DNA from 4 places in the Geobacillus stearothermophilus ATCC 12980 genome. Region 2 is predicted to be linked to each of the others. Evidence: predicted binding sites of a transcription regulator. Region 2 holds the regulator's gene; each other region holds the start of a gene.
The links. The regulator Rex, encoded in region 2, represses fermentation and respiration genes when NADH is low (regulators of the CRP and FNR family bind a similar motif). The targets are predictions, from matches to a motif close to TTGTGAAATATTTCACAA.
Positions count from the first base shown of each region.

Region 1: QSJ10_RS04530 (formate/nitrite transporter family protein) is a predicted target of Rex. The motif match lies at 1,018-1,035, and genes of this name have one in related genera.
Region 3: ric (iron-sulfur cluster repair di-iron protein) is a predicted target of Rex. The motif match lies at 1,788-1,805, and genes of this name have one in related genera.
Region 4: ric (iron-sulfur cluster repair di-iron protein) is a predicted target of Rex. The motif match lies at 1,238-1,255, and genes of this name have one in related genera.

Region 1 covers NZ_CP128494.1:831,476-834,524, reverse strand. The annotation lists gene QSJ10_RS04535 (IS701 family transposase) at 1-962, shown strand, start outside; gene QSJ10_RS04530 (formate/nitrite transporter family protein) at 1,063-1,848, shown strand; gene QSJ10_RS04525 (hypothetical protein) at 2,920-3,049, shown strand, end outside.
Region 2 covers NZ_CP128494.1:226,771-229,819, forward strand. The annotation lists gene abc-f (ribosomal protection-like ABC-F family protein) at 1-531, opposite strand, end outside; gene moaC (cyclic pyranopterin monophosphate synthase MoaC) at 627-1,115, shown strand; gene QSJ10_RS01295 (redox-sensing transcriptional repressor Rex) at 1,131-1,772, shown strand; gene tatA (twin-arginine translocase TatA/TatE family subunit) at 1,790-1,942, shown strand; gene tatC (twin-arginine translocase subunit TatC) at 1,963-2,712, shown strand; gene QSJ10_RS01310 (YdiK family protein) at 2,777-2,956, opposite strand; gene QSJ10_RS01315 (CPBP family intramembrane glutamic endopeptidase) at 2,953-3,049, opposite strand, start outside.
Region 3 covers NZ_CP128494.1:612,652-615,700, forward strand. The annotation lists gene moaA (GTP 3',8-cyclase MoaA) at 1-917, shown strand, start outside; gene ric (iron-sulfur cluster repair di-iron protein) at 1,019-1,726, opposite strand; gene QSJ10_RS03365 (hypothetical protein) at 1,927-2,163, shown strand; partial or broken gene QSJ10_RS03370 (transposase family protein) at 2,406-2,744, opposite strand.
Region 4 covers NZ_CP128494.1:636,929-639,977, reverse strand. The annotation lists gene moaA (GTP 3',8-cyclase MoaA) at 1-367, shown strand, start outside; gene ric (iron-sulfur cluster repair di-iron protein) at 469-1,176, opposite strand; gene QSJ10_RS03475 (molybdopterin molybdotransferase MoeA) at 1,589-2,848, shown strand; gene mobB (molybdopterin-guanine dinucleotide biosynthesis protein B) at 2,845-3,049, shown strand, end outside.

The sequences.
Region 1 (3,049 bases), 600 kb from region 2:
GGATCCTTTCCCAGGTCGAACGACTGGCCAAACGGAAGAATCAACCCCTTTTTGTTTCGATTGATGATACGATTTGCCAAAAAACGAAGCCTTCGTCACGGGCTGTGCACGCCATTCAAGGGTGCGACTGGCACTACTCGCATAAAGATCATCAATCGGTCTGGGGGCATTCGCTCGTTTGGCTGATGGTGCACACCTTCACGCAGGCGTTCCCATTTGCGTTCCGCCTGTATGACAAGAAAGCGGGAAAAAGCAAGATCGACCTGGCGATCGAGATGCTTTCCTCGCTCAAGGTGAAGCGGGCTCAGCCGGTGTATGTGCTCATGGATTCGTGGTATCCGTCCAAAAAGCTCATCGAAGCCTGTCTGAAACAGGGATTCCATGTCATCGCGATGCTCAAGGCGAACCGGATTCTTTATCCGAAAGGCATCGCCGTCCAAGCCAAGCAGTTCGCCCGCTATATCGAGCCCCAAGACACCCGCCTCGTCACGGTGGGTCAGGAGCATTACCGCGTGTATCGCTATGAGGGGGCCATCCATGGCCTCGATGACGCGGTGGTGCTGCTGGCTTGGAAGGCGGATCAGCCGATGACACCGGAACATCTCCATTGCGTCTTGAGCACCGACCGGGAGCTCGGGGACGAAGACATCTTGCGTTACTACGCCCAGCGCTGGACGATCGAATGCTTTTTCCGGCAGGCGAAAGATCAACTGAAGCTGGATGGATACCGCGTTCACCACGTTCGGGCGGTGAAACGGTATTGGGCGGTGGTGCTGCTCTCCTGCGTGTACAGCATCGCCGAATCCCGACAAAACCTCTCCACCGGGCTGGAGCTTCTTCGGTCGCGGAAAGGCCACAGCGTCGTTGAGTTCATTTATGACGCTGCGAAGCAAGGAATTCCCATTGATGTGATCAAAAAAACAGCTCCGTATCGCGTAAGGGGTACCCTGTTTGTCTCTTAAGGCATGGGAATTATTGTAATGAAAAATGCTCATCTACAGTTATATATCGTAAATAATGTGAAAAAAATCACAAAGTAAATGAAAGAGAAGTGTCGGAGAGATGGAAGCAGTTCAAAAATGTAAAGAGTTAGCTTTAAAAAAACGCGCCATTCTAGATCGCTCTCTTGTTCAATATATGATGCGGGCTGCTTTGGCAGGGGTGTACATCGGATTTGCGCTTGTTCTTTGTTTTCGTGTAGGGGAATTTTTCCGTGAAGCGAATTCTCCTGCTACGTATTTAGTAAGCGGTATTTTTTTCGGAATCGCCTTAGTATTAATTATGTATGGTGAGGCAGAACTATTTACTGGCAATACGATGTATTTTACAATCAGCACCTTGCAAAAAGAAACGACAATCAAAGATATGTTGCGAAATTGGCTTGCATGTTATACCGGCAATTTATTAGGAGCTGTGTTTTTTGCTTTTCTTATTTCGCAATCCGGCGTTTTTGATCATATTTCACAAGATCACTTATTATTTCTTGTGGCGGAGAAAAAAATACACGCAACAACGATGCAGCTCTTTTTTAAAGGAATTCTCTGTAACTGGCTTGTTTGTTTAGCGATTTTTATTCCAATGCAAATGAAAGAGGATATGGCAAAAGTTTTTTCGATGATTCTTATTGTTTTTATCTTTTTTGCCTCTGGATACGAACACTCCATTGCCAATTTAGGCCTGTTTTCCCTTGCATTAGCCCTCCCTCATCCAGCGGCGATCGACCTAGCAGGAGTAATACATAACATTATTCCTGTTACACTAGGCAATATTGTCGGTGGCGCCTTATTTATGGGAGCATTGTATACGTATTTGACATCGCAAAACGAAGTTCACGTTTCAGACAAATAACCCATTGGATATTTGTTTCATAAAAAGAAAATATTAGATTCATCACCAAAAGATGTACTTGACTTTTAAAGACAAACGTGATAGCAATGTTGCTCAAAGAGACGTGTGGTATAAAAAGGAAAAATGCTGTTTTGATTTTCTCTATCATAATCGTCTTTCTTTGTCAAGTACACTTTGTGGTGAAGAGCCAATTTTTTACAATTAGAGATTATATTACAATGAAACTATTTAATCAATGTTTTACTAAAAAATTTTTTGCATTAACCAATAATTTAGTCTAATCGAACTTATATTTATGAAACTTATTTCTGAAATGTGATTAACGAATCATTACTATATAGACTCCCATGACAAAAAAATTTCGTCACCATCGGAAGGATGAAAACAACCTTCTGTCGAATGGTCTCCTTGCAGCTGGGGTCATGAGGTCGTTGTATCTATGGTACGTAAAAGTCCGATATATAGACGGACCCCAGTAGTCTGGTTCACTACGGAATGTCGCTCCTTTGGAATCAAATTCCGAAGGCTAGGCGGGTTCCGTTTTTTTGTCTTAAATGGTGTTTTCAGGATAGACGGCGGTAACATCCTTCGCTTTTATCGGTTGTACGTCATTGCCTGCCGCCTCTAAAATAGAATAGGAAATCGAATATCCATTGTAATGGAACGTGGCGTATTCTCCATCGACCATCTTTTTATAAAAGTTTGTCTCCAAAATGGTATTCTCTGTTTCCTCCTCCCTGCCATCCATCATTTTCGACAGACAAAGTTCGACATGATTTTTCATTTTCTTCGGAAGCTTTTGCGAGTAAACCAATTTGTATGTGAAATGGAGAAAGAGTCCTAAACGAAGATTGCCAGTGGTTGCTTGCGATGGTGATCTTGATCACTTAGCGAAAGGCTGTAAACGATCGTTTTATTTGAACACCAAGCTACCCGCTTTCCGTGAAAATCCCGTCGGCAAGCGGTGATTTTCATCCCCGGGTCGAGGGCAAACTTGTCCATGGACCTTTCTTGGCGCTTTTTCTAGGTTTCGGTTATGATGAGGGTAAAACGAACGAAAGGGGGATCAGCATGTACGATAAACATTTATACGTCTTTGACGGCAACACCCCGCGCGAAGCGGTCATCCGCAACTATACGACAGACGACTTTGCTGATCTCATCCGCGTGCAGCAAGAAAGTTTAGAAGACGAAGAATCGC
Region 2 (3,049 bases):
GGCGAGCCTCGTCCGCTGTCCGCCGCTTAGCGAGGAAACGGGCGTTGTTTGGTAATCGTATGACGAAAATTGCAGCCCGTGCAAAACAGAGCGGATGTCGGCTTCATACTGATAGCCCCCTTGTTCTTTGTATTGCTCTTGCAAGTTGTCATACGCTTGAAGCGTTTTTTCGTAGCGGGACGGATCGGCGAGCAGATCCGGGTCGCCAAGCTGGGCGCCGAGCTCTGCCAGCTGCGCTTCGATCGCCCGGAGCGGCGCGAATACGTCCAGCATCTCGTCCCAAATGGAGCGTGACGAGTCGAGCCCGCTGTTTTGCGCCAAATAGCCGATTTTGATATGGCTTGGCTTGATGATTTCACCGCTGTCGGAAGAAAGTTCGCCGGCGATGATCTTCAGCAGCGTCGATTTGCCTGCGCCGTTGCGGCCGACAAGAGCAATGCGGGCGCGGGACTGTATTTCTAGTTTTATATTCGATAAAATAAGGTCAGCGCCAAAATATTTCGTGAGTCCATTCACTTGCAAAATGATCATGTCCGTCACCTCGCGAATAGTTTAACGTAAGTCGCGAAAACGGTCAAAGACAGATAACGAAAAATGGTGTATAGTGATAAATGGAGGAGATTGTCTTGTCATCGTTTACGCATTTCAATGAACAAGGCCGGGCGAAAATGGTCGACATTACGAACAAGGAAGATACGATCAGGATAGCGGTGGCGAGAACGAGCGTCACCGTCAATGAAGAGATTTACGAAAAGATGACGAACAATGCCATTGAGAAAGGTGATGTGCTGGCGGTAGCCCAGGTGGCCGGGGTCATGGCGGCGAAAAAAACGGCCGATCTTATTCCGATGTGCCATCCGCTTATGTTAAAAGGCGTCGATATTGCCTTTGCTTGGGAAAAAGAGGCGGAAGCGTATAAACTTGTGATTACCGTGACGGTCAAAACGAAAGGGAGCACAGGAGTGGAGATGGAAGCGCTGACGGCGGCTTCGGTATGCGCATTGACTGTGTACGACATGTGCAAATCGCTCGATAAAGGAATGACGATCGGTCCAACGTATTTGGTCGAAAAAACGGGCGGGAAGTCCGGCCATTATCGACGGAAAACCGATTAGCTGGGGGATGAAACGATGAGCAACGAACAACCGAAAATCCCGCAGGCGACTGCCAAGCGTCTGCCGTTATACTATCGGTTTTTGAAAAATTTACATGCCTCAGGGAAGCAGCGCGTGTCCTCCGCCGAGCTGAGCGAGGCGGTGAAAGTCGATCCGGCGACAATTCGCCGCGACTTTTCGTATTTTGGCGCGCTTGGCAAAAAGGGATACGGGTATAATGTCAATTATTTGTTGTCGTTTTTCCGCCAGACGCTTGAAGAGGATGAGGTGACCGAAGTCGCCTTGTTTGGCGTCGGCAATTTAGGCACCGCCTTTTTAAACTACAACTTTTCGAAAAATAACAACACGAAAATTGTCATGGCGTTTGATGTCGATGAACGGAAGGTCGGAACGACAGTCGGCGGGGTGCCGGTCTATCATCTCGATGAGCTGGAGGAGCGGCTTCGCGGCGACATTCCGATCGCGATTTTAACCGTGCCGGCCGCCGCGGCTCAAGCGCTGACCGACCGCCTTGTCGCGCAAGGAATTAAAGGCATTTTAAACTTTACTCCGGCGCGGTTGAACGTGCCGAACCATATTCGTGTCCATCATATCGATTTAGCCATTGAGCTGCAGTCGCTCGTCTATTTTTTGAAAAACTATCCATCGCCATCGTAAAAAGGAGAGAACAACACATGAAATATTTGTTGCTCGTTCTTGTCATTTTGTTGCTGTTTGGCACGAAAAAGCTGCCGGAGTTGGGGCGGTCGTTCGGCCAGTCGCTTCGCGAGTTTAAAGACGCCACAAAAGGGCTCGCTGATGACGAAGAAACGAAAACCGACCGATGACAAGGCAGGATGGGGAAACGATGAATGACAAAGAAATGTCCGTGTATGAACACCTCGGAGAGCTGCGGAAACGGCTGATCATCGTGCTTCTCTTTTTCGTTGCGGCGCTTGTAGCCAGCTTCTTTTTTGTCGATGACGTCATTGTGTATTTGCAGCACACTGCGGAAGCGAAACAGCTGACGATGAACGCGTTCCGCCTCACCGATCCGATTAAAGTGTATTTTCAGTTTGCCTTTGTCATCGCCGCTGTACTGACTGCTCCGGTGCTGTTGTATCAAATTTGGGCGTTTGTCAGTCCGGGGCTGTATGAAAAAGAGCGGAAAGCAACGCTCAGCTACATTCCAGCATCGATCATTCTATTTTTAGCCGGGGTTGGTTTTGCGTATTTCGTCTTGTTTCCATTTGTCGTCCGGTTTATGAATCAGCTGGCGGAACGGCTCGGCATTCAACAGATGATCGGCATTAATGAATATTTTCAGTTTTTGCTGCAGCTCGTGCTGCCGTTTGGCATCGTGTTTCAGCTGCCGATTGTTGTCCTGTTTTTCACCCGCTTAGGGCTTATTACGCCGCAGCTTCTTGTTCGCATCCGCAAGTATGCGTATTTGGCGCTGCTTATTTTAGCGGCCGCCATTACGCCGCCGGATGTGTTGTCGCAAGTGATCGTCATGATTCCACTGACGCTTTTGTATGAGGGGAGCATCTGGGTTGCCAAAATCGGCTATCGAAAGGCGCAATTAGCGGCGGAGGAAGGAAGCGGCGATCCATATTGAGGGCAGCATCAAGAGGACGGTTCATACGGCGCCAGGCAAAAACCCTCCCCCAATGGGGAGGGTTTTATTGTCTCGGTGTGAAGAACAAGCGAAAGGCGGTGCCGAAATCAAAAGCGGCCAGCGCCGCCAACGCGATGGTTGAGACGTTCCAAATCGTTTCATGAACGCTTTCGATCGCCAAATACGTAAACAGGAAGCCCAAGATGAAATACGGAACAGAAAACAGCCGCGGATGGCGCGTCATAGCCAAATCCTCCAAATGGCCAGCGGCAGTTCCGCTTGGCGCATCATGTTTTCCAATTCATCAGCCAACAAAATTTGAACGGCAACGACAAAC
Region 3 (3,049 bases), 390 kb from region 2:
CTGCGGAAGTGTTCGGGCCGAATTTTCGCTTTTTGGCGGAAGACCAGCTGTTAACCGTTGACGAAATGGCGCTTTTAGTGGAATGTTTTGTCGAGCTTGGCGTTGAAAAAATCCGCCTGACCGGCGGCGAGCCGTTGCTTCGGCGCGACCTCGATGCGCTCATTGAGCGGCTGTCCGCGCTCCCTGGCCTGCGCGATATTGGATTGACGACCAACGGCGTTCATTTGGTGAAATGGGCGCAGCGGTTGAAAGAAGCCGGGTTGAAGCGCGTCAACGTCAGTTTGGATGCGTTGGATGATGACATTTTCCGAAAAATGAACGGCATTGGCGTCGGCGCCGCCCCGGTGTTGAAAGGCATCGAAGCCGCCCTGGCGGCGGGGCTCGGCGTGAAAGTGAACATGGTCGTCAAAAAAGGATGGAACGACTCGCAAATCGTGCCGATGGCGGCCTACTTTAAAGACTTGGGCATTCCGCTCCGCTTGATTGAATTTATGGATGTCGGCACAACGAACGGCTGGGATTATTCCCATGTCGTGACGAAAAAAGAGATGTATGAACAAATCAACTCCATGCACCCTCTTGAACCGGTTGAAAAAGCGTACTTCGGCGAAGTGGCGAGCCGCTATCGCTACGTCGGCACGGAGGTGGAAGTCGGCTTTATCGCCTCAGTGACGGAAACGTTTTGCCAAAGCTGCACGAGGGCGCGCATTTCCGCCGATGGCAAGCTGTACACGTGTTTGTTTGCTTCTGAGGGAGTGTCGTTGAAAGACAAACTGCGCGCCGGCGCGGGGAAAGAAGAGCTGAAGGCGTTGATCGCCGCCATTTGGAGCGAGCGGACAGACCGCTATTCGGAAGAACGGACGGCAGAGACAGCGAAACAGCGCCCGAAAATTGAAATGTCGTATATTGGGGGATAACAAAGAAACGGGGCTGCTCTTTTCGTCAAAGAAGCAGCCCTGCTTTTTATCGCTCGATGCGCCTGCCTTTACCTTAGAAATAGGGGAATGGATTCGTCTGCTTATGCCTTCACCGCCGCCAACACGCGCGGGAAGAGGATGTTGTTTTCCAAATGGATGTGGGTAAACAAATCGTCTTCGAGCACCGCGAGTCGGTTGTAGACGAGCCGGTACGTGCCGCACGCGTCTTCCGGCGGGGTGAAGTCGTTTGTGATTTCACGAATTTCTTTCATCAAATCGCCGGCTGCGTCATGTTCATTGACCAGTTCGCGAATGGCCCGCTCGACCGCCTCCTGGTTTTCCGGCGACGGGTTGTCGGCAAATTGCAAAATGAGCGGGAATGCGCCCGTTTCCTCTTTAATGAGATGTTGCTCAAGCTCCGTTTTTAACTCATGAAACAATTTATGCACGCGGGACAGATGCGGATGGTGCATGCCGTGCACGCGCAATACTTTCGTGACATACGGGCTGAGCTGCGGCAGCTCCTCGTTCAAATAGCGGTGGTGCGTGTTGATGATATGATCGACCAAATCGGCTAGCGGCGCTTCGCTCCAGTTTCCGGCCGGTTTGTTTTGCGCCTCCGCATAAAGGGTGTTCAGCTCGCGAAGGAGCGCTTCGCCATCGAGTCCGAGCTCTTCGATCGCTTCTTTTAACGGGCGCTGTCCGCCGCAGCAAAAATCAATGCGCCGCGCTTTAAACAAATCCGCTGCTTTCGGAAATTGAGTGACAATATCGCCGATCAACGATTGTTCGGTAAACCGCTGTTCCATTTCGGGTCCCTCCATCACCAAATCGTTACAGCTTCAGCATACCTTGTTTTCCATGTCAACGTTGTGATACATCTCACACAAGCAAAAAAAGCGGACAACAAGGGAATGTGATCAACATCACAACGTTGTCTCTCTTCTTTCCTGTACAATAAAAGAGACGAAATCAGCTGATCGATCGAGTCGAAAATCGGGCTCAAGACGTGCTAAACTATATTCAAGAACAATGCCGCTATGCGGATGAAGTGATGCAAGAGCTCGAACAGTCCGCTGCTTTGTTTGGCGAAACGCGGGAGATGATTTTGCGGCATATTGCCGATGCGAGCGTCGTTGATGAAAAGTTGGCAGAAGGCATAAAACAGCTGCCAATGGCAACAATGTTGAAAGAACGATATGGTTGCCGCCAGCCGTATGATCGGGTAGCGTCAAAAGTTTTATGAAAACTCCACATCCGCCATCCCATGGAGCATCGTAAGGTATCCTTGGAGCCGGATTCGCCCTTGACCAACACCCGCCAAAGGTGTGAAAGGGACGTCAAGGGCGACGGGGACAAAAAAGAGGGCATAGGAAAGCCGCTCTTGCCCTTACCGAATTTTACCTTTGACGAGGTTCGGTTGGTCAAGGGTTCTCTTCGCCGAATCCGGCTGTTCTTCTGATCCATGGGCTCCGGCGGACAAAAAAGTTAGGCTGCCTCTTGTTGGAGGAAATCTTGAGCCATGGCGATCAGCTTCGTCCACCGGGCCGGCATATGGGGCAGATCGGCGAGCTCCGGGATGACGACAGGAACCCGGCCTTCGAGTGCACCGTGCGGGCGCAGGAAGTGGAAATACGCCACAAACAGCGTGACAAAGGACACCGAGCCTTCTTCCGCGCCAAATCCGTGAGTCGGCCGATAGTTTTTAAATGTCCGGTTGAATCGCTCGATGATTTGTTTGAGCGCGCGGAACTCTTCGGACACCGGATCCTCATTGGTCAGTCCGATCACTTGGCGGACGTCAAACGGAATCCCGTGCTGGGCTTCGTAGTCGGCTAAAAGCTGCCGGTAGTCGAGTGTTTCTGGGACAACGATGATGGGAAGGTCATCGACTTGAAGTTTTCGGTACGGTTTTCGAACTGGTTCGTCCATGTCTTTGCGGCTTAAGGATTTTCCTAATAAGGCACCAATTAAATAGACAATGATTTGATGTTGGGACTTGATTATTTCGAGCAAATAGGCTAATAAATAATTGAGGTGACAAGCTTGTCACTCCTTTGTTTTGGGTGTTGGGTGTGGGGTTACCTCAATGATGGCCGAAAACAACGGGGGTGGCAAACTTTTTTTCTTCC
Region 4 (3,049 bases), 410 kb from region 2:
GTATGAACAAATCAACTCCATGCACCCTCTTGAACCGGTTGAAAAAGCGTACTTCGGCGAAGTGGCGAGCCGCTATCGCTACGTCGGCACGGAGGTGGAAGTCGGCTTTATCGCCTCAGTGACGGAAACGTTTTGCCAAAGCTGCACGAGGGCGCGCATTTCCGCCGATGGCAAGCTGTACACGTGTTTGTTTGCTTCTGAGGGAGTGTCGTTGAAAGACAAACTGCGCGCCGGCGCGGGGAAAGAAGAGCTGAAGGCGCTGATCGCCGCCATTTGGAGCGAGCGGACAGACCGCTATTCGGAAGAACGGACGGTAGAGACGGCGAAACAGCGCCCGAAAATTGAAATGTCGTATATTGGGGGATAACAAAGAAACGGGGCTGCTCTTTTCGTCAAAGAAGCAGCCCTGCTTTTTATCGCTCGATGCGCCTGCCTTTACCTTAGAAATAGGGGAATGGATTCGTCTGCTTATGCCTTCACCGCCGCCAACACGCGCGGGAAGAGGATGTTGTTTTCCAAATGGATGTGGGTAAACAAATCGTCTTCGAGCGCCGCGAGTCGGTTGTAGACGAGCCGGTACGTGCCGCACGCATCTTCCGGCGGGGTGAAGTCGTTTGTGATGTCACGAATTTCTTTCATCAAATCGCCGGCTGCGTCATGTTCATTGACCAGTTCGCGAATGGCCCGCTCGACCGCCTCCTGGTTTTCCGGCGACGGGTTGTCGGCAAATTGCAAAATGAGCGGGAATGCGCCCGTTTCCTCTTTAATGAGATGTTGCTCGAGTTCTGTTTTTAACTCATGAAACCGTTTATGCACGTGGGAAAGATGCGGATGGTGCATACCGTGCACGCGCAATACTTTCGTGACATACGGACTGAGCTGCGGCAGTTCCTCGTTCAAATAGCGGTGGTGCGTGTTGATGATATGATCGACCAAATCGGCTAGCGGCGCTTCGCTCCAGTTTCCGGTCGGCTTGTTTTGTGCCTCCGCATAAAGGGTGTTCAGCTCGCGAAGGAGCGCTTCGCCATCGAGTCCGAGCTCTTCGATCGCTTCTTTTAACGGGCGCTGTCCGCCGCAGCAAAAATCAATGCGCCGCGCTTTAAACAAATCCGCTGCTTTCGGAAATTGAGTGACAATATCGCCGATCAACGATTGTTCGGTAAACCGCTGTTCCATTTCGGATCCCTCCATCACCAAATCGTTACAGCTTCAGCATACCTTGTTTTGGACGTCAACGTTGTGACACATCTCACACAAACGAAAAAAGTAGACAACAAGGAAATGTGATGAACATCACAACAGTGGCTCCCTTCTTTCCTGTACAATAAAATGGACGATATAAATTGTGAATGCGCTGCATAGAAGATGTGAACTGCCGAAAAAAGAGGGGGAGTCAGCATGTGGCTGCTGGCCAAGGCAAGCCGCTGGGAGGAAGAAAAAGATGATTTTGCAGCATATTGATGATGCCAGCGTCGTTGATGAAAAATTGGCCCAAACCATTAAGCAGCTGCAAGATTGGAAATCATTGTGATAAAACGATAAAATGGGCTTAGTGAAGTGAATGAGGGAAAGAAAGGGGAGAACACCGTTGGTCGAAAGACGAACCCCGATTCCTGTCGCGGAAGCCATCGCCCGGGTGATGCGTTACGCTGGGAGAGGAGAAGAGGAGACGGTGCCGCTTCGCCAGTCGTACGGCCGCTATTTGGCCGAAGATTTGCGCGCCGACCATGACGTGCCGCCGTTTGACCGCTCGCCGTATGACGGATTTGCCATTCGCGCCGCCGACTCGGAAGGAGCGGGACTTGACCATCCGGTCGAGTTTGAAGTCATTGAAACGATCGGCGCCGGACAAGTGGCGAAACAGCCCGTCGGTCCGTTTCAAGCGGTGCGCTTGATGACCGGAGCGCAAATTCCCCAAGGGTGCGATGCGGTCGTCATGTTGGAGCTCGCCAAACAGTACGAGCGGGATGGAAAAACGTATATGGCCATTAAACGCCCGTTCCGCCCTGGCGACAATATTTCGTTTCAAGGGGAAGACGCGAAAAAAGGGCAGCCGCTCATCGAAAAAGGGACGCGCATCAATCCCGGGGTGGCGGCGCTCTTGGCGACGTTCGGCTATGCGGAGGTGAAAGTGGCAAAACGGCCGCGCATCGGCATTTTTGCGACCGGCAGCGAACTGCTTGACGTCTCGGAACCGCTTGTGCCGGGAAAAATTCGCAACAGCAACGCCTACATGATCGAGGCGCAGGTGTTCAAAAGCGGCGCCGAGCCGATTTATTTTGGCCAGCTCGCCGACGACCTCGATGCGTGTTTTCACGCTGTGCGCCAGGCGCTCGATCAAGTGGACATGCTCATTACGACCGGCGGCGTCTCGGTCGGGGATTTCGATTATTTGCCCGCCATTTACAAGCGGCTCGGAGCGAACGTGTTGTTTAACAAAATCGCCATGCGCCCGGGGAGCGTGACGACCGTCGCCGAGATTGATGGCAAGCTGCTGTTCGGTCTATCCGGAAACCCGTCGGCGTGCTACGTCGGGTATGAGCTGTTCGTCCGCCCGGTCGTGCGCACGCGGCTGTTTTCGGCCAAGCCGTATTTGAAAAAAGCGAAAGCCACCCTTGGCGCCGAGTTTCCAAAGCCGAACCCGTTCACCCGCTTCGTGCGCAGCCGGGTCGAGGCGGTTGACGGTCGGCTTGTCGTGAAGCCGGTCGGCATGGACAAGTCGAACATCGTCACCTCGCTTGCCTTTGCGAACGCCTTGATGGTGCTGCCGGGCGGAACGAGAGGGTTTGCGGTTGGCGATGAGGTCGACGTGTGGCTTTTGGATGACGATGAGGGGTCAAGCGAATGAACGTCTGGCAAGTCGTCGGCTATAAACATAGCGGCAAGACGACGTTGATGGAAAAATGGGTGGCGGCCGCGGTCCGGGAAGGATGGCGCGTCGGGACGGTGAAGCATCACGGCCATGGCGGCGAGCCCGCGCGGCCGGAAGGTGTCGATTCCGTCCGCCATGAGCGGGCCGGGGCGGTGGCAACGGCGGTGGAAGGGGACG